Chondromyces crocatus: one gene and its partners. The main gene of each other region encodes a partner of the protein of the gene in region 3 in a complex. Links are inferred from orthologs where the notes say so. Each region holds a gene or a part of one and is shown on either strand. Other genes may lie near its edges.

The links.
Region 1: the proteins of accD (region 3) and accB are in contact, whole or in part, in a solved structure (PDB 8UXZ), measured with the Escherichia coli proteins. The link is inferred for Chondromyces crocatus from one-to-one orthologs.
Region 2: the proteins of accD (region 3) and CMC5_RS04565 are in contact, whole or in part, in a solved structure (PDB 8UXZ), measured with the Escherichia coli proteins. The link is inferred for Chondromyces crocatus from one-to-one orthologs.

The regions. Positions count from the first base shown.
Region 1 is NZ_CP012159.1:6,896,163-6,903,002, reverse strand. What follows is about bases 2,585-5,499. They hold accB (acetyl-CoA carboxylase biotin carboxyl carrier protein), read left to right. Parts: upstream 2,585-3,767; coding sequence 3,768-4,232; downstream 4,233-5,499. Other genes in these bases: accC (acetyl-CoA carboxylase biotin carboxylase subunit), read left to right, coding at 4,246-5,499; CMC5_RS25165 (roadblock/LC7 domain-containing protein), read left to right, coding at 3,052-3,411; CMC5_RS25170 (aconitase family protein), read right to left, coding at 2,585-2,632. In the rest of the region: CMC5_RS25175 (hypothetical protein), read left to right, coding at 1-654; more of CMC5_RS25170, read right to left, coding at 788-2,584; more of accC, read left to right, coding at 5,500-5,592; CMC5_RS25150 (RNA polymerase sigma factor), read right to left, coding at 5,612-6,049; CMC5_RS25145 (FAD-dependent oxidoreductase), read left to right, coding at 6,716-6,840. UniProt on the Escherichia coli protein: This protein is a component of the acetyl coenzyme A carboxylase complex; first, biotin carboxylase catalyzes the carboxylation of the carrier protein and then the transcarboxylase transfers the carboxyl group to form malonyl-CoA.
Region 2 is NZ_CP012159.1:1,195,238-1,201,944, forward strand. Bases 3,865-6,646 are described here. They hold CMC5_RS04565 (acetyl-CoA carboxylase carboxyltransferase subunit alpha), read right to left. Parts: upstream 5,840-6,646; coding sequence 4,889-5,839; downstream 3,865-4,888. Other genes in these bases: CMC5_RS04560 (Gfo/Idh/MocA family protein), read right to left, coding at 3,865-4,630; CMC5_RS04570 (adenylate/guanylate cyclase domain-containing protein), read right to left, coding at 5,864-6,646. Outside these bases: yihA (ribosome biogenesis GTP-binding protein YihA/YsxC), read right to left, coding at 1-379; CMC5_RS47225 (gamma-butyrobetaine hydroxylase family protein), read right to left, coding at 376-711; CMC5_RS04550 (metallophosphoesterase), read left to right, coding at 964-2,130; CMC5_RS04555 (hypothetical protein), read right to left, coding at 2,177-3,562; more of CMC5_RS04560, read right to left, coding at 3,653-3,864; more of CMC5_RS04570, read right to left, coding at 6,647-6,707. UniProt on the Escherichia coli protein: Component of the acetyl coenzyme A carboxylase (ACC) complex. First, biotin carboxylase catalyzes the carboxylation of biotin on its carrier protein (BCCP) and then the CO(2) group is transferred by the carboxyltransferase to acetyl-CoA to form malonyl-CoA.
Region 3 is NZ_CP012159.1:3,845,940-3,852,838, forward strand. The notes cover bases 1-2,974. They hold accD (acetyl-CoA carboxylase, carboxyltransferase subunit beta), read right to left. Parts: upstream 1,930-2,974; coding sequence 1,072-1,929; downstream 1-1,071. Other genes in these bases: CMC5_RS14375 (bifunctional folylpolyglutamate synthase/dihydrofolate synthase), read right to left, coding at 1-1,075; CMC5_RS14385 (CoA transferase subunit B), read right to left, coding at 1,943-2,605; CMC5_RS14390 (CoA transferase subunit A), read right to left, coding at 2,617-2,974. In the rest of the region: more of CMC5_RS14390, read right to left, coding at 2,975-3,366; CMC5_RS14395 (5'-3' exonuclease), read left to right, coding at 3,521-4,459; CMC5_RS14400 (2-hydroxyacid dehydrogenase), read right to left, coding at 4,463-5,479; CMC5_RS14405 (hypothetical protein), read right to left, coding at 5,559-5,780; CMC5_RS14410 (hypothetical protein), read left to right, coding at 5,949-6,233; CMC5_RS14415 (MBL fold metallo-hydrolase), read left to right, coding at 6,378-6,899.

The DNA of each region.
Region 1 (6,840 bases), 3.1 Mb from region 3 along the record:
GAGTCAGGAGAGATCGAAATCGAGCGCGACTGGGTGATCCACACGAAGTACGCGATCCGCAACGGGAGCGATGCGGCGGCGAAGACGCTGGTCAAGCACCCGCGGCTCCACGGGACCCGGCTCCACAATCCCCCGAAGGACACCGAGGACAACCTGGGTACGGGCAGCGCGTTGATACCGATCTCGGTGCCAGCGCGCGGGACCGCCGTGCTCGATGTGGACGAACGCAGGACCTACAACCAGCGCGTCGACTGGCTGAGTCAGCTGGCAGATGACGCTGTGAAGGCCTACTTGAAGGACCCGCGTGCCGAGGCAGCGGTGGTCCAGTCCCTCGGACAGGCATGGGAGATCAGAGGGAAACTGCGTCCCGCCGTGGACGAGCGAAACGCTCTCCAGGACGAGCAGGCGAGGCTCTCCCAGCAGAGCGAAGAGCTGCGGCGTAACCTGCGTGCGATCGAGAAGAACAAAGCGGCTGAGGATCTGCGACGTGATCTGACCAATCGGCTGGCGAAATCGTCGGCCCGGCTCGACGAGATCACGAAGCGCTTGATCGTGCTGGAGATGCAGATCAACGAGCTGGAGGTCCGCTTCAGGGATCTGACCCGGGCCATCAAGATGGTGCGACCACCGAGTCCGGTGCGCGCCATACCGTGAGGAACCGAGAATCCCAGTCTCCGCAGTGAGAGGTCATCCGAGGGGAGCGCTGAGCGCCTCCCCCGGGGATCTCACCGGGAGCCACGTCGAAGCAGGGCAGGGGAGCCAGGCCCAGGATAGGGGAGAACGGGTGTCAGCGTGCGGGCTTGGCGCTGGTGGCCGGCTCACGGGCTGTTCCGGCGTGCGTCCATGCGCGTTCCGCGCCCACGGCGAGCCAGGTCAGCTCGACCTTCTGCTCGCCGAGCGTCGCAGCGACCGTGTCGCCCCACTGCGCCGGGGCAGGGAGTGCCAGGGATTTCTGCGCCTTGATGGTCTCGAGCTGCTCCGCCGAGATGCGGAAGGATGCGATTCCTTCGCTCGCGAACACGCTGACCGCCGTGCTCGGGACGAACGGCGAGAGGATGGCGCGGACCGCGCCGAGCTCGCGGACGCGCTCGACAGCGATGCGGATCTCGTCGAGTGACGACAGGAGCAGCGCTACCCCGGCGTCTGACCCAGGACGTGCCGTCGTATCTCCGGCCGACCTCGGGCCCGTCACGGAGGGGCTGAGGGCGGCGGCCGCGCGCGGAATGCCTTCATGCACGTCGAGTGTGGCGGCGCTCTTCCACCCGAGGGCTGGAGGCGGCGCGGGGGGCTTCTTCGTGGAAGCGAGATCGGAACCCTTCTTGTCGCGGAGAATGAGCACATCGTCGGTCGGCAGGGCTCGCGGGACGGTCACACGCACTGGCCGCTTGAACGAGCGAGGATCTCCGACCGTTCCCGTGGCCACCGCGTAGGCGAGCGTTTCCGCCGAAGCCACGACGAAGGATGGCGTCCCAGGGCGTCGTGGCTCTGGGTCGGCTGTGCGCAGGGACAGCGTTCCCTTCGGAGGCGGGTAGATCTCGCTGCTCACCACCCGATGATCCGGTTCCACGATCCGCGCGCCCGTGGCGACCAGATCGACGAGGGCACCCGACTGGGCGAGCACCTCGAGCACCTGACGCGAGGGAGGCGCCACGAGCAGGTCGAGTCGCGACGGGACACGCTTCGACTTGAGGAGTAGCGCAGCCGCGAGCATGTCCCGCAACGTCGCCCCGGAGTCCCCTCCGAGGACCACCTGACCCACGGGTTTGCCGGCGAGATCGCGTACCGGGCGCACCACCCCCTCCTCGTCGAGGAGCAGCGGGTCGACTGCCGCCAGATCCAGCGAGACGACCTCCTCACAAGGGGCCCCCGGGTCGGGGATGAGCGCGCGATGCGCCTTGGACCGACGCTGATCTCGCAGGAAGACCTCGGTCTTCTCATCGCTCACGAACAGCGCAGCGGCCGCTCCGACCTGCGGCGCGAGCCCGCAGAGCACGGCTCGGTCACCGACCGAGAGCAGACGAGCGCTCGGTCCCGCGAACTCCAGCACCACGGGCGCTCCGAACTCGGCCTCGATCCGGCGCACGACCTCGTCGAGCCCACGGCGGAGCAGCTCCAAGGCCACGTCGCGCGCGCAGACGAAGGGACGGATCTTCCCCGACAGGTGGACCTGGACGCTGCGCGGTGGCCTGAGCCATGCCGAGCCGGTCGCGAGCGCCTGACCGAGCTGGCTCGGCGAGACGACCAGAGAGAGCATCCCTATCCCGCCCACCGTGGCGAGCCGCGGATCGTCGGTGAGGGCCAGCCGCGCTGGGGCCGCGAAGCGTTCGAGGTGAACCTGGGCGGGGAAACCGATCCCAGGCCGGGCGATGGGGATATTGTAGGCAGGAAAGTCAGGCGACACGCTCTGCGCGCTGCCTGACTCGGCGTCTGCCATGGAGGTGGCATCGGTGATGCAGGTACCATCGTAGGCGACGGCGACCTCGACCGGCGATTTCTTCATGCCGGCTGCGAGGGCCTCCGAGAGCGCACGGGTCGGCGCTCTCGACAGGATCACCTGATCGACCTTGACCTGAACCAGATCACCCCGAAGCTGCGGATCCGTCGCTCGCCCGGCGAGGATCTTCTGGGGCATCGTGCGGGGGGGATCCCCTGCTCGCGCACGCATAGAAAGTGGGCCGTCCTGTTCTTCGTTGGGAACGATGAAGAATTGGCAGCGATGACGCGCGAACCTCCGCGCCTTCTTGCCGGAGGAATCGTCCACCCTCCGCCCGTGCTCATGCCGGGTGACGGGGAGACGGCATGCACGTTAGCCGCACGCTGGGACGAGGGTCAAGGCATGCAGCGCGGAGCGGCCCCTTGGTGCGGCAATCGCCCGGCTGAGGTCCGGATGCAAGAGACAAAGATCCCCGGAGGTCGCTGCTACCTTTGCCTTCCTCCTCCGCATTTCTACCCCCCCTCCCGGTGCGCTTCGACCCCCTGCCGGAGACGGGAGCGGCGTCACCTCGTTCGGTTCCTTTCCCAATCTCGTCGCTCTTGGGTAGTCTCGGCGCCATGTTCCAGGCCGTGCTCAAGGAGATCGTCGAGAACACCGAGGGTGGGATCGCGACACTCCTCATGGACTTCGAAGGCATCGCGGTCGACAGCTACTCGCGAAACGGCGCCGAGTTCGACATCAGCACCATCGGCGCGGAGTTCAGCGTCGTGTTGAAGTCGATCCAGCGTGCAGCAGAGATGCTCGAGGCAGGCCCCACGGCCGAGGTCGCGATCCAGGCGGAGAAGGTGACGACGCTGATCCGCGTCGTGAACAACGCTTACTTCGTGGCCTTTTCCATGTCGCCCGACGCGAACATGGGCAAGGCGAGGTACATGCTCCGGACCAAGGTACCGCTCCTCCTGAAAGAGCTGTCCTGACAGCGCGATCCGGCAGAGGCGAGGGACCCAGGGGCCTCGAGGTTTCTGGTCACCACTTCGACCGTCTCGGCCGACCGCGAGAACGTCGTCCGCTCCACGCCGTGACCACGCTCGTCGATGATCGACGGGCGTGATGCTGGCTCTGGTCAGGGTCAGCGTGCTCTGTGTGGACGGCTCGTTCGCGCGCTGGGAGATGACCTCGCCCGCGCTGGAAGAAAGAGATTGAAGGTGAAGCGCCTCTCTGCTTGAACGGGGGGCGCCTCGGCCCAGGGGGTGCTCACCCGACGGTCGGGCGAAGCGGGGTGAGGAACCCGTCTCGCCGCACGTCCCCGGCCGACGTCCGCTTAGCCATGAACATCGATTTCAATCAGCTCCGCGCGCTACTCCGCCTCCTCGAAAAGCGGGATGTGAGCGAGTTCGAGTTCGAGGACGAGCACGCCCGCATCCGCCTGGTGCGCGGAGCTCGTCGGGTGGTCGCCGAGCCCCTGGCAGGGGGGTACGCGCCAGCTCTCCCTCCAGCCGCCCCCACCGCATCCGCCCCGGTCGCCGCTCCTGCGGCACCTGCAGCCGACGACGCGAAGACGGCCTTCGTCACGTCACCCTTCGTCGGTACATTTTACCGCTCACCCTCTCCGGACGCGCCTCCCTTCGTGGAGGTCGGCAGCTCCATCCGCGAGGGCCAGGCGCTCTGTATCATCGAGGCCATGAAGCTGATGAATGAGATCGAGGCCGACCAGGCTGGCGTCATCGTCGAGATCCTCGTCGAGAACGGTAAATCGGTCGAGTTCGGGCAGCGACTCTTCAAAGTACGACCGACCTGACGGCGGGGCCTTCGTGTTCAAGAAGATCCTCATCGCCAACCGGGGCGAGATCGCGATGCGCATCATCCGCGCGAGTCGCATTCTCGGCATCCGTACCGTCGCCATCCACTCCGAAGCGGATGCTGGTGCCCTCCACGTCCGCTTTGCGGACGAAGCCGTGTGCATCGGTCCGACCGATGCCGCGAAGAGCTACCTCAACATCCCTCAGATCATCGCCGCTGCCGAGGTCACGGGCGCTGACGCCATCCACCCCGGCTACGGCTTCCTCTCGGAGAGCGCTCACTTCGCGGACGTGTGCCGCAAGTGTCGGTTGACCTTCATCGGTCCCACACCCGAAGCGATGCGCACCTGGGGAGACAAGGTCGCCGCGCGCGCTGCTGCCCGTCGCTTCGGCCTGCCTCTCCTGCCCGGCACTGGCGTCCTCAAGGATGCGGTAGAGGCTGCGCGCGAGGCTGCACAGATCGGATACCCGGTCATCCTGAAGGCGGCGGGTGGCGGTGGGGGCCGCGGCATGCGCGTGGTCCGGGAGGAGGACGAACTCGCGCGTGCCTTCGACACTGCCACACGCGAGGCCTCTGCCTCGTTCAAGAACCCGAACATCTACCTGGAGCGGTTCATCGAGGAGCCGCGACACATCGAGTTCCAGGTGCTGGCCGATCAGCACGGACAGGTGTGGACCCTCGGTGAACGCGAGTGCTCGCTGCAGCGCCGACACCAGAAGGTGATCGAAGAGGCCCCCAGCCCCTCGATGACCAATGATCGGCGCATCACCATGAGCGACATCGTTCGTGGTGCCATGAAGGAGACGGGCTACACCACGCTCGGCACGCTCGAGTTCCTGATGGATGAGGGCGGAGAACTCTACTTCATGGAGATGAACACCCGTCTCCAGGTCGAGCACCCGGTGACGGAGCTGGTGACGGGCGTCGACCTGGTCGAGCAGCAGATCCGGGCCGCTGCCGGTGAGCGACTGCGCCTCCCCGACACCCGACCCTGGAGCTTCCGAGGCCACGCCATCGAGTGCCGCATCAACGCCGAGGATCCGCGCACGTTCACTCCCTGGCCTGGCCACATCACCGAGTATCACGCGCCGGGTGGCGGCGGAGTCCGGGTGGACTCTGGCGTCTACGGCGGCTGGCGAGTCCCCAGCGCCTACGACGCGCTCCTCGCCAAGGTGATCACCCATGGCCCGAACCGCGCGGAGGCCATCGCGAAGATGCGCTGCGCCCTCGACGAGTTCATCATCGGCGGCATCCGCACCAACATCCCGCTCCATCAAGCCCTCCTCCGGGATCCGGAGGTCATCGAGGGCCGCATGTCCACCCGCACCATCGAGCGCGTGGTCGCCCGCGGCTTCTGATTCGCACGGCCGGCCGGGGTCACTCGACCCTGGCGGCGACGAGCAGCGCCCTCCGCGCTCGCGACAGCTGGTGCAGCACGGCGCGCGGTGTGACCCTCAGCGGAGCCGAAAGCTCGGAAGGCGTCGCTCCCTCGGCGGTGGCCAGCAAGAGCGCACGCTGCGTCTCTGGCAGGGCGTCGAGGGCGCGCAGAATCACCCGCGCGCGGAGCTGGGCCTCGGCGTCGAGCGCTGGTTCCTCACGGGCGAAGTCCCAGGGCGCATCGACCAGCACCTCGCGCCGATGCCGCGCTCGGTCTCGTTCGTGCGCGGAGAGCCTCCAGGCAATGCCATAGAGCCAGCGGCGGAGCGCCTCCACGGGGTCCACCCAGGCATGCACCCGGAAATCTCCTCGCTGAATCGCGGCCCAGGCAGCGGCCAGGCAGTCCGCGGTGACATCCTCGACCTCCCGCTGGGGCACGCCGCACGCCACGACCGTGAGTTGAATGGCATCTCGCTGCAGCAGCAGCGCCTCGGGGCTGGGATGGACAGGCGCCGGTAGCGGTTCAACACGCTGCTTCCGGTCGACACTCGATTGCGTATTGCCTCGACGAACCATTTCGGAATCGATTCTTCGAATGGACGAAAACCGACGTCTGAGGCGGCGGATTGAGGGCAACGTCGCGACGTTGCGCTGCTCTCACCCGGATCCTCGAACCGCCGTTATGGCTCGCAGTCATAACGCCATGTCGAGCTGATAGGGAGGTGAATGCGGCATTGTTGCATTGGCCGTTGGGCGATTTGCCTGAATTCGTGGCTCATTGCCGCCGTAATACAGGTGTTGAGCGCGTCGCGAAGACGAATGCCGCCAACCATCATGAGCCTGCGAGGACGATTGGTTGCATTCACCTGGGGACCACCGCAGCTCATCGCAATACGGCTCATGCCCTCTGCGGACAGGCCAACTGGCTCGTGATGCGCGGCGGGGCGTCATGACGGCGCGAAGCCGTGCATCGCGCCTGCATCGAAAGGCAGCGTGGCCCACCTCCTCGGTGCTACCTTTCGTCCCGGCTGGCGAGGGGGAAAGGCAGATCCTCGAAGACACCACGAACGACCACCCAACGCGCCTCGCGCCGACGATCCTGACATGGAAGCAACCTCTGGATTTCAATCTGATTTTTCCTCCTGGGTGCAGTCCACGTCCGAGCCGGAGGCGCTCGTCCTCGGCGTGGCCGGCTTCTCGTACCCCGACCTGTTCGAGCCGACGCGGCT
Region 2 (6,707 bases), 2.6 Mb from region 3 along the record:
GCCCGTTCAGGTAGCCCTCGATCAACGAAGCCCAGAGGTTCTGCTCCGACTTCGAGCGCCGCGTGAATCCGTAGCCAGGCAAGTCCACCAGCCGGAAGACCGCCGCGTCCCGCGCGCGCGCCTCGAACACATTGATCTGGCGGGTCGAGCCCGGAGTCGAGCTGGTCCTCACCAGACCATGCCGCTCCACCAGCGTGTTGATCAGGCTCGACTTGCCCACGTTCGAGCGCCCCGCGAACGCCACCTCCGTCGACGTGGGGGGCGGGAGGGCCTCGTACGATTTCGCTGCCTTGTCGCGGCCTGCGTCGGCGGCCGCGCCCACGCTGCCCACGTACGACGCCTGAACGATCTGAAACGGATCCAGTCGCTGACCGCTCACGATTGCCCCGGCGGACGGAAGGACGGCTTGCAGTCGTCGCACTGGCAGAGCGAGCGCAGGTAGCGGTACGTGTAGATCCCCGTGTCGTGCCGATCGCCCCAGGTGAACTGGAGCGCGTAGTTGCCGACCTGCTGGAGGTCCCGCAGATCCAGGTCGCCTCCGGGGACATACTTGATCGTGCCGCTGTGGCCCTGACAGTGGGCGCACGGGCAATACCCGCGCAAGATCTCGTGGGGGAGGACGGAGCGGTGGCCATCGGCCCACCGGATCTCCATCACCCGTGCTCCATGGGGAGCCTTCACGTCGCGGGGAGTGGTCTTCGGGTCCTGCATGAGATGCCTTGTTTCGCGGCTGCACCACCTAACACGCCGATCGCCTGGCGCAAACTGGGGCCTCCTGCTCGCCGCCGCGTCGCCTCGGCGCGTGGCCGTCACACGAGCCGGACCGGACCCGCATCGACGTCCACGGCGAACCTCTCGCGGCCCTGCGAGGAGGCAACCGTCACCTGGAGCGCTAAGCTGGCCCGGACGTCCTCAGGCGGTCGCGGCACGAGCGCGCGTCGGACCCGAGGGGCGGCAGCGCTCATGAGTCGATTCGCGATCTACCTCTTCGTGTTCACCGCCGTGTGCCAGGTGCCGTTCGGCCTGGGCCTCCACCACGTGCTCCAGCGCCTCGCGGTTCCGGGCGCGCTGCCGCTCGCGCTCGTGACCAGCATCTCCGCCACCTTGCTGCTTCGAGTCCCCCTTCGCCGGATGATGGCCGACAAGCCGCGCAAGGGACCCGGCGCGCAGCTTTCCCTCCTCGCCGACGAACTCTACTTTACCCACTGGTGCGCCGCGTTCGGCGCCACCATGTTCTTCCTCCCCGGCCTCCTCGTGCTCGGCCTCACCTACCTCGTCGCGCCGGCAAGCCTCCCGCTGGGTGTCGGGGCGCTCGCCGCCGGCTGTTACGCCGTGGCCCTCGTCATCTCCCTCTACGGCGTCCTCATCGGCCGTCGCTGGCTGCGTGTCCGCACGCTGGACGTCGCCGTGCCCGGCCTTGGCGCGGCGTTCGATGGCTACCGCATCGTGCAGCTCTCGGACCTCCACGTCGGCTCCATGTGCCCTCGCGAGCGCATCGACGCCTGGGTCGAGCGCGCCAACGCCCTCGAACCCGATCTCGTCGCCCTCACGGGCGACTACATCACCAGCGGCACTGCCTTTCACGACGACGTCGCCGCGGCGCTGGGGGCCCTGCGCGCGCGTGACGGCGTCGTCGCGGTCATGGGCAACCACGACTACTTCGGCGAAGGCGACCCGTTGATCGAGCGCCTGCGCGCGGCCGGCATCACCGTCCTGCGCAACGAGCACACCCAGATCGCACGCGCTGGCGACCGCTTCACCCTCGCCGGTGTCGACGACGTCTGGACCCGCCGCGCCGACGTCGATCGCACCGTCGCTGGCCGCGATCCGGCTCTCCCCCTCATCGTTCTCGCCCACGACCCGGCCCTCTTCCCCAAGTTCGCAGCGAAGGGAGCCCACCTCGTCCTCAGTGGCCATACCCACTGGGGTCAGCTCGCCGCACCCATCGCCCCCACCCGCCACAACCTCGCTCGGCTCGCCTACCGCTTTCATGCGGGCGTGTACCGCGACGGCGACGCGATGCTCTATGTGCACCCGGGCATGGGCACCACCGGGCCACCGCTCCGTGTCGGTGCACCGCCGGAGATCACCGTCCTCCGCCTCCGCACACCAGGCGCGAGCGAAGCGTGAACGCTGACGGGCGCCACCGTGCGACTGGCGCTCGTCAGAACCCAGCTCAGCGCGCCATGTCGAGCAACATCAACGTCACCAGCGTCGGCCCTTGGCTGCTCGGATTCTGCACCACCACCCGGTAGCTCCCCGGCTCGACCACCGCATTCGGGACCGCATCCTCGTCCTTGTCGAACGCGACGACCCTGTCGCTCGAGCCCTCCTTCACCTCGATGTCCAGGTCCTGCGCGCTGTCGTCGCCGGCCGCGAGCGCCACCATCGGCATCCCCACCACGTCGATCCCGTTGAACGTGTTGCTCTGGTTCGGTTCGAGCACCGTCCCGAAGAACGACCAGTCCCCCTCCTGGTGGAAGACGAGGCCCGAGGGAGACTGCTCGGAGAGCTTGCCGCCATAGAGAATCGCCCTCGAGAACGACTGGAGCAGCCGGTCGGAGGAGATGGCGTATCCCCCATCGTGCATAACGGCGATGGCGACGAACGAGCCCGGCCCGCTGGCGTCGGCGAGCCCGATCATGATCTCGTAGGGGCCGGTGACCGGCGGCCTGAAATGCACGATGGGTTTCGCGTCGTCTTCGGTGTCACTGATCAGGACCTTCCCTTTCGGGTCGGCGATGGCGATGTCCACGTCGATGGCGCTGTCCCCGCCGCCTCCGAGGATCGCGTAGTCGACACCACCTCGGAAGACTTGCCGCATGCGCTGTACGGTGCGTGTCTTCACGTAGGCACCGAGCAGGCAGGCGTGATCCCGGTCGAACCCGAGGGAGGTGCTCTGCTCGACGTGGTGGGCGGCAGCCGCCACCCGTGCGACCGCCTGCATCATGTGGACTCCGGGTTGCCATGGGCCACCCTCCTCCTTGGCGGGCGGCAGGGGCTGGTCCACGATGGGATGCTGGGGAGGAGGCAACGGGGGCAGCGATTCGGCGCCTCGCCGTGCGCCGGGAAGGAGTGCACCTCGCTGCCGGAGCGTGTCGAGGAGCTTCACCGTGGCCTGCGCCTCTTGCTCGCTCATGCGCGGCAGCCGCTCGGCCTGCGCGTCCACGACCGACGTGGTGTCGTCGATCCGACGCCGCTCTTGCCGGTACTCGGCCGTCGTCAGCCTGCAGGCGTTGAAATCGTGGCAGAGCGCTTCACGCTGCGCTCTCAAGGTCTCGAGGACACGGCTCGTCTCGCGTTGCGCGTGGGTTCGGGTTGCATGCTGCGCATCGCCTGGGTCAGGGCGGCCCGTGGCCGCCGCGGCCGCCGCGGCCGCCTGGCTCGGCCCGAGCCCGGCGCAGTCTTTCTGCACGATGGGCCCGATGGGGGCTGGACAGGCGAGCGTGGGGCGGCTGCCCATGGAAGACCCCCCCGGCTTCTGCGCTTCGCCGCAGGCTCCGGCGAGGACCAGGGCGACAGCCAGGTGGGCGCCGGGCACGCCAGGGCGGCTCGTGTGCATTCGAGCAATGTACCGGGGAGGAGCGCCTCCCGAAAGCGCGCCCGGGCGCGGGGTCAGGGCGAGATCCGGGGGTGACGGAAGCTCCCAAGCTCAGGCCGGGCTGGCCATCGCGCCGAGTGTCTGCGCCGTCAAAGCGCGCTCGGCGCGGGCCAGTGCACGGACCACGGTGACGCCCTCGGTGAGTGGTGTGAGGGGCGGCGTCCGGTTCTCCACGCAATCGAGAAAGTGCGAGATCTCGACGGCCAGCGGATCGACGGACGGCAGCCGGATCTCGCGCTCGATGATCAAGGGATCCTCGGTGAGCAGCGAACTTCCTCGCGTCGTCGCCAGGATCACGCTCTCGGGCGACTGCACCTCATCGAACCATGCGACCCGGCGGCTACCCATGACCCGGGTCCACCGCTCCTTCGTCGGGCTCGATCGGCAGAGGCTGATCCGCGCTTGCGTCCCGCTCGCGAGGCGTGCCGCGACGGTGATCGACGCGCCGCGCACCGAGGCGACGACGCTGCGCGCTGGCGTCGGATCGAGGGCGCCGAGCACGGCGAGGTCATGCGGACCGAGCGCCCACAGCGTGGCGTGCGGATCGGCGCTGCCCGCGAGCGCCCGGGCGGAACGGCGGGTGGCGGAGAACCGCTCGACCTCGCCGAGTTCCCCGGCCCCGCAGAGCTCTGCGAGCGTCGTCACGGCGGGGTGATACCGGAGCAGGTGACCCACCATGGCGACCCGGCCCAGCGCCTCCGCCCGCGCTGCACAGCGCTCGGCGTCCTCCGGCGCGAGCGCCAGGGGCTTCTCCACCAGCACGTCGACCCCTGCATCGAGCGCGCGCAGGGTCAGCTCCGCGTGGCTCGTGGGCGGGGTCGCGATGACCACCGCATCGAGCTGAGCGGCCAGCGCCTCATCGAGTGAGGGGACCCGCCGTGCGGAGGGCGCGAAGTACCGCACCCGCTCGAGCCGCGCCGCGTTCGGATCGGCGACGACCACCACCTCCGCTTGCGCGTGGCACGACAGCACCCGCAAGAGGTTCTCGCCCCACACACCGCAACCGATCAGGCCGACGCGCACACTCACGGCGTCCTCACGTGCCTCACCTGGATCGTTTGCATCGTCTGCTCCACACCTCGCGCGGCCTATAGCGCCTGCCCGTCCCGAGGGCCAGCGCGTCACGCGTCTCAGTCACACGGCAGGGGCACGCGCCCCCGCTGCCCCGCCGAGCCAAGCTCGTCGGGGCCCCACCACCCCGCGATCCACTCGGGAAATCTGACATGTCTCGCCGCCTCGGGCCTGACCTCGTTGCATCGAGAAGCGGGCGAAGTCACTGGCCGTGTCTCAGGCCAGGAACGCACCCAGCGCCCTGAACCGCCGGTACCGATCCTCGACCAGCTCCTCGTCGCGCAGCTCGTCCAGCGAGGTCAACGACGACCAGAGCGCCTTGTCGAGCCGGGCCGCGGCGTCGTCGTGATCCTGATGGGCGCCGCCGGTCGGCTCCTCGACCACGCTGTCGACCACCCCGAGCTGGAGCAGGTCGGGCGCCGTGATCTTGAGCTGTGCGGCTGCCTCGTCGGCGCGCGAAGCGTCCTTCCACAGGATCGCGGCGCAGCCCTCGGGTGTGATCACCGAGTAACAAGCGAACTCCATCATCAGCACCCGGTTGGCGACCCCGAGCGCCAGCGCGCCACCGGAGCCCCCCTCGCCGATCACCGTCGCCACGATCGGCACGCTCGCGCGCGCCATCGCCGCCAGCGCGGCGCCGATGGCCTCGCTCTGGCCGCGCTCCTCCGCCGCGATCCCCGGATAGGCCCCCGGCGTATCGATGAACGTCAGGATCGGCATCCGGAACCTGTCGGCCAGCTCGTAGAGCCGGATCGCCTTCCGGTAGCCCTCGGGGTGCGGCATCCCGAAGTTCCTCTTCAGGTTCTCCTTCGTCCCGCGGCCCTTCTGGTGACCCACCACCACCACGCTCCGGCCGTGGAAGCGCGCCATGCCGGCGATGAGCGCCGCGTCTTCCGAGTAGCGCCGATCCCCCTTCAGCTCGACCCAGTCGGTGAACAGCCGCTTCACGTAGTCCAGCGTGTAGGGCCGGTGCGCGTGCCGCGAGAGCTGCACCTTCTGCATCGCCGTGAGATCGGCGAACAGCTCGCGGGCGAGGCGGTTGGTCTTCTCTTCGAGGCGAACGAGCTCGGGCTCGAACCGCGGGTCGGACGCGGCGAGAGCGCGGAGCTTGCGCACCTTGTCGATGAGGTCGGCGACGGGTTTTTCGAACGGAAGGGTGAAGGCCACTGGAGCTTCGGGACAGGAGCGGGTTCAGCCCGCTGCGGTGGGCTCGGCGACGTAGATCTGGGCAGGGACCTGCGCCGATGGACGCTCACGTAGCACGTTGAAGACGCGGAGCGGCTTCTCTTTGCCCTTCACCTTCGCCGGCTGCAGCTCCTGGGTCTCGAAGCGGCTGCCGAGCTTGGCGTACGTGTTCTCGCTGATGACGATCTGACCGGGGAGGGCCACCGAGCAGAGGCGGGCCGAGGTGTTGGCGACGTCGCCGATGACGGTGTAGCTCAGCGCCTTGGTGCTCCCGATGTACCCGGCGACGAGCGGGCCGGTATGGACGCCGATGCCGATCGCGAGCGGCGATCGCGACTGCTCCAGCCTCCGTCGGTTGAACTTGCCGAGCACCTCGCCCATCTCCAGCGCGCACTGCACGCTGCGCAGCGCGTCGTCGGGGTGCTGCACCGGCGCGCCCCAGAGGGCCATGATCCCGTCGCCCATGAACTTGTCGAGGGTCCCCTCGTACTTGAAGATGGTGTCGACCATCTCCTCGAAGTACTCGTTGAGCATCTCGACGAGCTCTTCCGGGCTCGTGTTCTCGCTCATCTGCGTGAAGCCGCGGATGTCGCTGTTGAAGACGGTGCACTCTTCGACGCGCTGACCGCCTTGCTTCACCTCCAGCTGCCCGTTGATCACCTGCTCGGCGACGTTGGGCGACAGCAGGCGACGGAGGCGCTCGCGGCTGACGATCTCGGCCTCGATCTTCTTCCCGAGGATGTTCACCTCGATGAACATCGACGCCTGGTACGCGATCGAGGTGACCAGTTCCAGGTCCTTGGGCTGAAACTGCGCGAGCATCTCGGAGTCGAGCCAGAGCACCCCGAGC
Region 3 (6,899 bases):
CCCGTCGTGCAGCGAGCGGTGCGAGCAGGCGCAGCATCTCGGGCCACGCCTTGTCTTCGAGGGCGCCGAACAGGAGCGTCACCTGCTCGGGCTCGATGGCTTCCTCGGCGAGCGCCGTGGCGAGCGCAGCAGCGCCGTGGGGGTTGTGCGCGCAGTCGAGCAGCACCTGCACGCCGGAGGCGTCGAGGCGTTCCATGCGCCCGGGCCACTTCACCCCTTCGAGCGCGTCTGGCAAGGCCGTCGCGATGGCGGGCCAGCGCTCCGCGAGGTGCATGCCGATGCCACAGGCCACGGCCGCGTTGTCGGCCTGGTAGGCGCCCGCGAGGCCCAGCTTCGCTTCGATGGCGAGCCCACGAGGGCCTTCGACGCGCACCTGTCGCCCCGAGCGCGCGACCACGAGTTCGCCTCCCTCACCCGGGTGACGCACGCGCCAGACGGAGCCAGCGCCCACGGCGCGCGCCTGGTCGAGGATCGCGGCCTCCGCTGAGGTGTCGAGCGGGCCGAGCACCACCGGCGCACCTGGCTTGAGGATGCCGGCTTTCTCACGCGCGATCTCGGGCAGGGTGCTTCCGAGGATCTGGGTATGCTCGAGCGCGATCGACGTGATCGCCGTGCAGAGGGGCGCTTCCACCACGTTGGTGGCGTCGAGGCGGCCCCCGAGGCCGACCTCCAGCACGGCGAGTTCGACCCCGGCTTCGTGGAAGGCAACGAACGCCGCCACCGTCATCGCCTCGAAGAAGGTCAGCTCCAGAGGGACCCGCGTGAGCGCGGCTTCGAGGGCCGACGCCAGGGCGGCGTCGCCGATCGGCGCGCCGTCGATCCGGATCCGCTCGGCGAACCGCGACAGGTGAGGGGAGGTGTAGAGCCCGGTCCGCAGGCCCGCACGTCGCGCGGCCTCTTCGACCATCGCGCACACGCTGCCTTTGCCGTTCGACCCGGCGACGTGCACGCATGCGAGCGCGCGATGTGGTGCGCCGAGGGCGGCGAGCGAGTCCTGCATCCGGTCGAGCCCCAGCTCCATCCCACGGCGTGTGCGGCCCTGGAGCTCGACGAGCATCTCGGAGAGGCGGTTCACCCCCTCGGCCGCGCTCCCGCGAGCAGGTGTCCGAGCATTGCCGAGAGCTGATCGCGCAGCTCGTGCCGGGAAACGATCACGTCGACCATGCCGTGGTCGACGAGGAACTCCGAGCGCTGGAACCCCTGGGGGAGCGTCTGCCGGATCGTGTTCTCGATGACCCGCGGCCCCGCGAACCCGATGAGCGCCCTGGGCTCTGCGAGGTTCACGTCCCCGAGGAAGGCGAAGCTCGCTGCAACGCCTCCGGTGGTCGGGTGGCGCAGCACGGACAGGAACGGCAGGCGCTTCTTGCGGAAGCGTTCCAGCGCCGCGACGCACTTGGCCATCTGCATCAGCGACAGGATTCCCTCCTGCATGCGAGCGCCGCCCGAAGCGGAGAGGAGCACCACGGGCAGCTCTTCTTCCCCTGCGCGCTCGAACAGGCGGGTGATCTTCTCACCGACCACCGAGCCCATGCTGCCGCCCATGAAGTCGAAGATGAAGGCTCCATAGCCGATGGGGCGCCCGGCCATGCGCGCTCGCCCGATCTCGATGGCCTCGCCGGCGCCGCTCTTTCGCTGCGCGACGCTCACGCGATCCTTGTAGGCCTTGCCGTCGCTGAACCGGAGCGGATCGGTCGGCATGAGGTGTGCGTCCCAGGCCGTGAGTTCGCCTCCGTCGAGCAAGAGCTTCCGCCAGCCGGCGGCGTCGAGCCGATGGTGATGCCCGCACTCGGGGCACACCTCGAACTTGGCCGCCAGCGCTGCGGCGTCGAGCGTCTGCCCGCAGCCGTCGCACCGGCGGAAGACGCCAGCGCCCAGGGAGCGCTTCTCGCTCGCGTCGAAGGAGGGAGGGTTCTTGTCGGGCCAGCCCATGCGTACTCCAGGGTCAAACACTGAAGCGCATCTCGGTGAGGTCAGGGGGCACCTTGACCGTGGGCTCGGTGCGCTCCTGCACGTCCCGCGCGCTCACACCAGGGGCCAGCTCCTTGAGGATGAGGCCCTCGGGCGTCACGTCGAGCACGGCGAGGTCGGTGATGATGCGGTGGACCACCCCGCGCCCGGTCAGCGGGAGCTGGCACTCCTTCAGGATCTTCGGTGCGCCGCTCTTGGCAGCGTGATCCATGATCACCACCACCCGCTTTGCGCTCACGACGAGATCCATCGCCCCGCCCATCCCCTTCACCATCTTGCCGGGGATCATCCAGTTGGCGAGGTCGCCCTTCTCGGAGACCTCCATCGCCCCCAGGATGGCGAGGTCGATGTGCCCTCCGCGGATCATCCCGAACGAGTCGGCGCTGGTGAAGATCGACGAGCCGGGCAACATGGTCACCGTCTCCTTCCCCGCGTTGATGAGGTCCGCGTCCTCCTGCCCGGCGACGGGGTAAGGCCCGATGCCGAGCAAACCGTTCTCGCTCTGGAGCACCACCTCCATCCCGGTGGGGATGTAGTTGGCGACGAGCGTCGGCATGCCGATGCCGAGGTTGACGTAGTAGCCGTCCCGGAGCTCCAGGGCGGCGCGCTGTGCGATCTGCTCACGTGTCAGTCCCATCGTCGTCCCCGTCAGGCTTTCTGGACCGTGCGCCGCTCGATCCGCTTCTCGTATCCCTCGCCTTGGACGACGCGGTGCACGAAGATCCCGGGCGTGTGGATGTGGTTCGGGTCCAGCGAGCCGACCGGGACCAGCTCCTCGACCTCGGCGATCGTCACGCGCCCCGCCGTCGCCATCATCGGGTTGAAGTTCATCGCGGTGTGCCGGTAGACGAGGTTGCCGTAGCGATCCCCCTTCCACGCCTTGACGATGGCGAAGTCGCCGGTGATGGCGGGCTCCAGCACGTACTCACGGCCGTCGAAGGTGCGGGTTTCCTTCTTCTCCGAGTACTGCTTCACCGACCCGTCGGCGTCGTACAGCACGGGGAGGCCCCCCTCGCTGATCGCCGTCCCGGCGCCCGTCGGTGTGTAAAACGCGGGGATCCCGGCGCCACCTGCGCGGATGCGTTCCGCGAGCGTCCCCTGGGGCGTCAGTTCCACCTCGAGCTCCCCGGTGAGGTACTGGCGCTCGAACTCCTTGTTCTCGCCCACGTACGACGAGATCATCTTCCGGATCTGCCGGTTGCGCAGGAGGATGCCCAGCCCGAAGTCGTCGACGCCGCAGTTGTTCGAGACCACCACGAGGTTGCTCGTGCCGAGCTCGCGCAGCGCGCGGATGCAGTTCTCCGGGATCCCGCACAGCCCGAACCCGCCCGCCAGGATCGTCGCGCCAGCGGGGATGTCCCGCACTGCGTCGATGGCGCTCTTGTAGACCTTGTCCATACGGACCGGGAGAGGTAGCGCATCTCGACCCCAGGCAAAAGGCCGGCTTTTTGCCGCGCCGCGGCGCGACGGGCTATTCCTGCGCAGGCCCGGTGGGGACGAGGCCCGTACGAGGACCCACCCCCACAGGCGACCGTTCGAACCGGAGATCCCGATGGCCGAGCTCCCCCTTCCTGGCGCCGATGACGCGGTCTACCTGCTGGACATCGCGGGCTGGGTTCATCGTGCCTTCCACGCGATGCCGCCGCTCCAGTCTCCCCGTGGCGAGCCCATCGGCGCCGTCAGCGGCGTCGCTGGCATGCTCGTCAGGTTGCTGGTCGAGCGTCGCCCCGGTTACCTCGCGGCTGCGCTCGATCCCCTCGCGCCCTCGTTCCGGCAGGCCCTCTTCCCTGCGTACAAAGCGAGCCGACCTCCTCGTCACCCCGACCTCGATCCGCAGTTTCCCCTGGTGCGGCAGCTTCTCGACGCGCACTGCATCCCCGTGTTCATGGCCGAGGGCTTCGAGGCCGACGATCTGCTCGCCGCGGCCACCACACGCCTGCGCGCGGCCGGGCTCCGCGTGGTCATCGTCACGCATGACAAGGACCTCTGCCAGCTCGTGGGAGATGGGGTCGTGATCTGGGATGGCCGGGATCGCGTCACGGGGCCGGAGGAAGTCCGCGCTCGCTGGGGCGTGGGACCCGAGCTGCTCGGTGATCTGCTCGCCCTGTCCGGCGACGCTTCCGACGGCGTGCCAGGCATCCCGGGCGTCGGGGCGAAGACGGCCGCCGAGCTGCTGCAGAAGCGCGGCTCGCTGGAGACGGTCCTGCACAAGGCGGACTGGGAGTCCTCGCGCACCTTGCGAGCAAAGCTTCGCCGTCACGCCGAGGAAGCGCGGCTCAGCCGGCGCCTCGTCGCGCTCCGGGACGACGCTCCCCTGGAGCTGAGCTTCGACGCGCTCCGGGTCGGCTGGGGGGATCCGGGACCCATTCGCGACTTCTATGAAGCGCTGGGCCTCACCCGGCTCGCCGCCGAGGTGGAGCCGCTCGACAAGCTGCCGGTTCCCCCTGCGCTCCTCGCGCGCCTCGACGCGGCGCCGGTGAACGACGCGTGAACATCAGCCGCGCGGCCGCACGTCCTCCGCGCGCACCGCGTTCACGAGCGGCTCCCCGCGCTCGAAGGCCTCGACGCTCTCGAGCGTCGTCCTGGCGATGGCTCCGAGCGCCTCGCGCGTGAGAAACCCCTGGTGTGAGGTAATCAGCACGTTCGGGAACGTGAGCAGGCGCGCCAGGGTGTCGTCCTTCAGCACCTGGCTCGACAGGTCCTGGAAGAACACGCCTTCTTCCTCCTCGTATACATCGAGCCCCGCCCCTCCGATGCGTCCCACCTTGAGCGCGTCGATGAGCGCCCGACTGTCGATCAGCGCCCCGCGCCCGGTGTTGATCAGCAAGCTCCCAGATTTCATCCGGGCGAGCGCCGAGGCGTCGATGAGGTGATGCGTGGCTGGCGTCAGCGGCACGTGCAGCGAGAGGATGTCCGCCTGCTCGTAGATCTCTTCGAGCGGCACGTAGCGCAGCCCCAAGGCAGCCTCCAGCCGCCCGTCGGGCTGCCGATCATGGCCGAGCAATCGGCAACCGAATCCGTGGAAGATCCTGGCAGCCACCGCACCGATATTCCCGGTGCCGACCAGACCTACCGTTTTGCCGTGAAGGTCGAATCCCACCAGCCCATCGAGTGAAAAGTTCCATTCGCGCACCCGCGCATAGGCGCGGTGAATCTTCCGGTTCAGGGCCAGCACGAGGGCAACCGCGTGTTCGGCCACGGCGTGGGGCGAATAGGCAGGGACCCGGACGACGGAGAGATCGAGCCTCTCGGCGGCCTCGAGATCCACGTGGTTGTAGCCTGCGGAGCGGAGAGCGATGAGCCGCACCCCTTCGCGCTGGAGAGCTTCGAGCGCCGAGGCGTCCAGCTCGTCGTTCACGAAGGAGCAGACGGCGCCGAAGCCTCGGGCCAGCGACGCCGTCGTTCGAGTCAAGCGTGGCTCGAAAAATACGAGTTCATGCTCGCGGCCCTGGTTTGCGTCTTCCAGAGCCTCGCGGTCATAACGGTGAGTGTCGAAAATGGCGATCCGCATGCTTCTCCGCGCATCTTACCGCACCGCCGCCGCCGGCTGCAGAAGGCCGGCAGGGGACGCTCGGATGAGCGGAGTATGCTCAGTCGGTCACTTGCTTCGCCGGGTCCTCTTCGGCGCATCGGACTTCGATGGGCTCGAAGTCTGTGCTCTCCGGTGACACCTCGTCGTGGCTGTCACCCTGGAAGAAGAGGTCCTGGTCATCGATCTGGTCCATTTCTGCCCAGACCTGCTCGTCGCTCGTGGGGGTGCTCATATCGATCTCCTTGAGCGGCAAGGCAGCTGCCGCCGTGGCAGCGAGCATGGCGCCGAGACGTAATCGTAACACGGTTCAGCCGATTGACACCCCCCGCCGCGTCATTTTCTTCGCATGTCCAGTCGGTGGATCGGTGTGTATGGCTTCGCCCAAGACGAGCCGACACGTTGACGGTTTCACCTGCCGTCTCCACGTAGACCTTCGAGGGAGGAAACCATGGCGGGACCGCAAGGCGGAGTGGAGCAGAAGCGCTACGTGGATGCCGACGAGGTGGACGCCCGTGAGAGCGCGCCGGGAGTGCATGGGCGGCTCGATCCTGCAGGCGCGGATCCCGACCGCTCGGGGCGCGCTGGCGCGGAGCCCTTCAGCGAGGCGGAGCCGGCAGGGTGGGGGGACGAGGGGGGCGCTGGCGTGCATCGGGGTGGTCCCATCATCTCGGACACGGACGATGACGCGGAGGACGAGGTGGACAGGCGCCGCCGCGCGGCGGGAATTCGCTGAGAATCGTCGAGATTGCCGAGGTGAGGTGAATGCACCGCGTCACGTCGCGGATCGCCGTCACCGCCGCTGCCACGCGTGCTCCTGGCGGGTCGTTCTTGCCGGGTGATCGATGTGTCGCCTCGCTGCCCCGTGATACAAGGCCTCGTGCTGATCGAGACTTTTCAAGCAGGCCCGCTCGGGTGCAACTGCTCGCTGCTCATCGACCCGGCGACGAAGCAGGCCATCGTGGTCGACCCGGGGGGCGACGTCGACGTCATCCAGGGCCGCCTGGAGCGCCACGGCGCCACCATTGCGGCGATCGTTCATACCCATACCCATATCGATCACGTGGGGGCCACGGCGCCATTGCAACGATGGTCCGGCGCGCCGGCGCGCATTCACGAGGCCGATCGATTTCTTTATCAAATGCTCCCGGTCCAGTCCGCGCTCGTGGGATGCGCGCTTCCCCAGAAGGCCGAAATCGACGGTGATCTCCGCGACGACATCACGGTGCGTGCGGGGGGGCTCGACCTCCAGGTCCTCCACACGCCGGGTCACACGCCAGGGAGCGTCTGCTTCGTCCTGCGGGCCGCGGAGCGCTCCATCGTGTTCGCTGGGGACACGCTCTTCCGGCGCAGCATCGGGCGCACCGATCTGTGGGGTGGGGACAGCGATCTCATCCAGCGA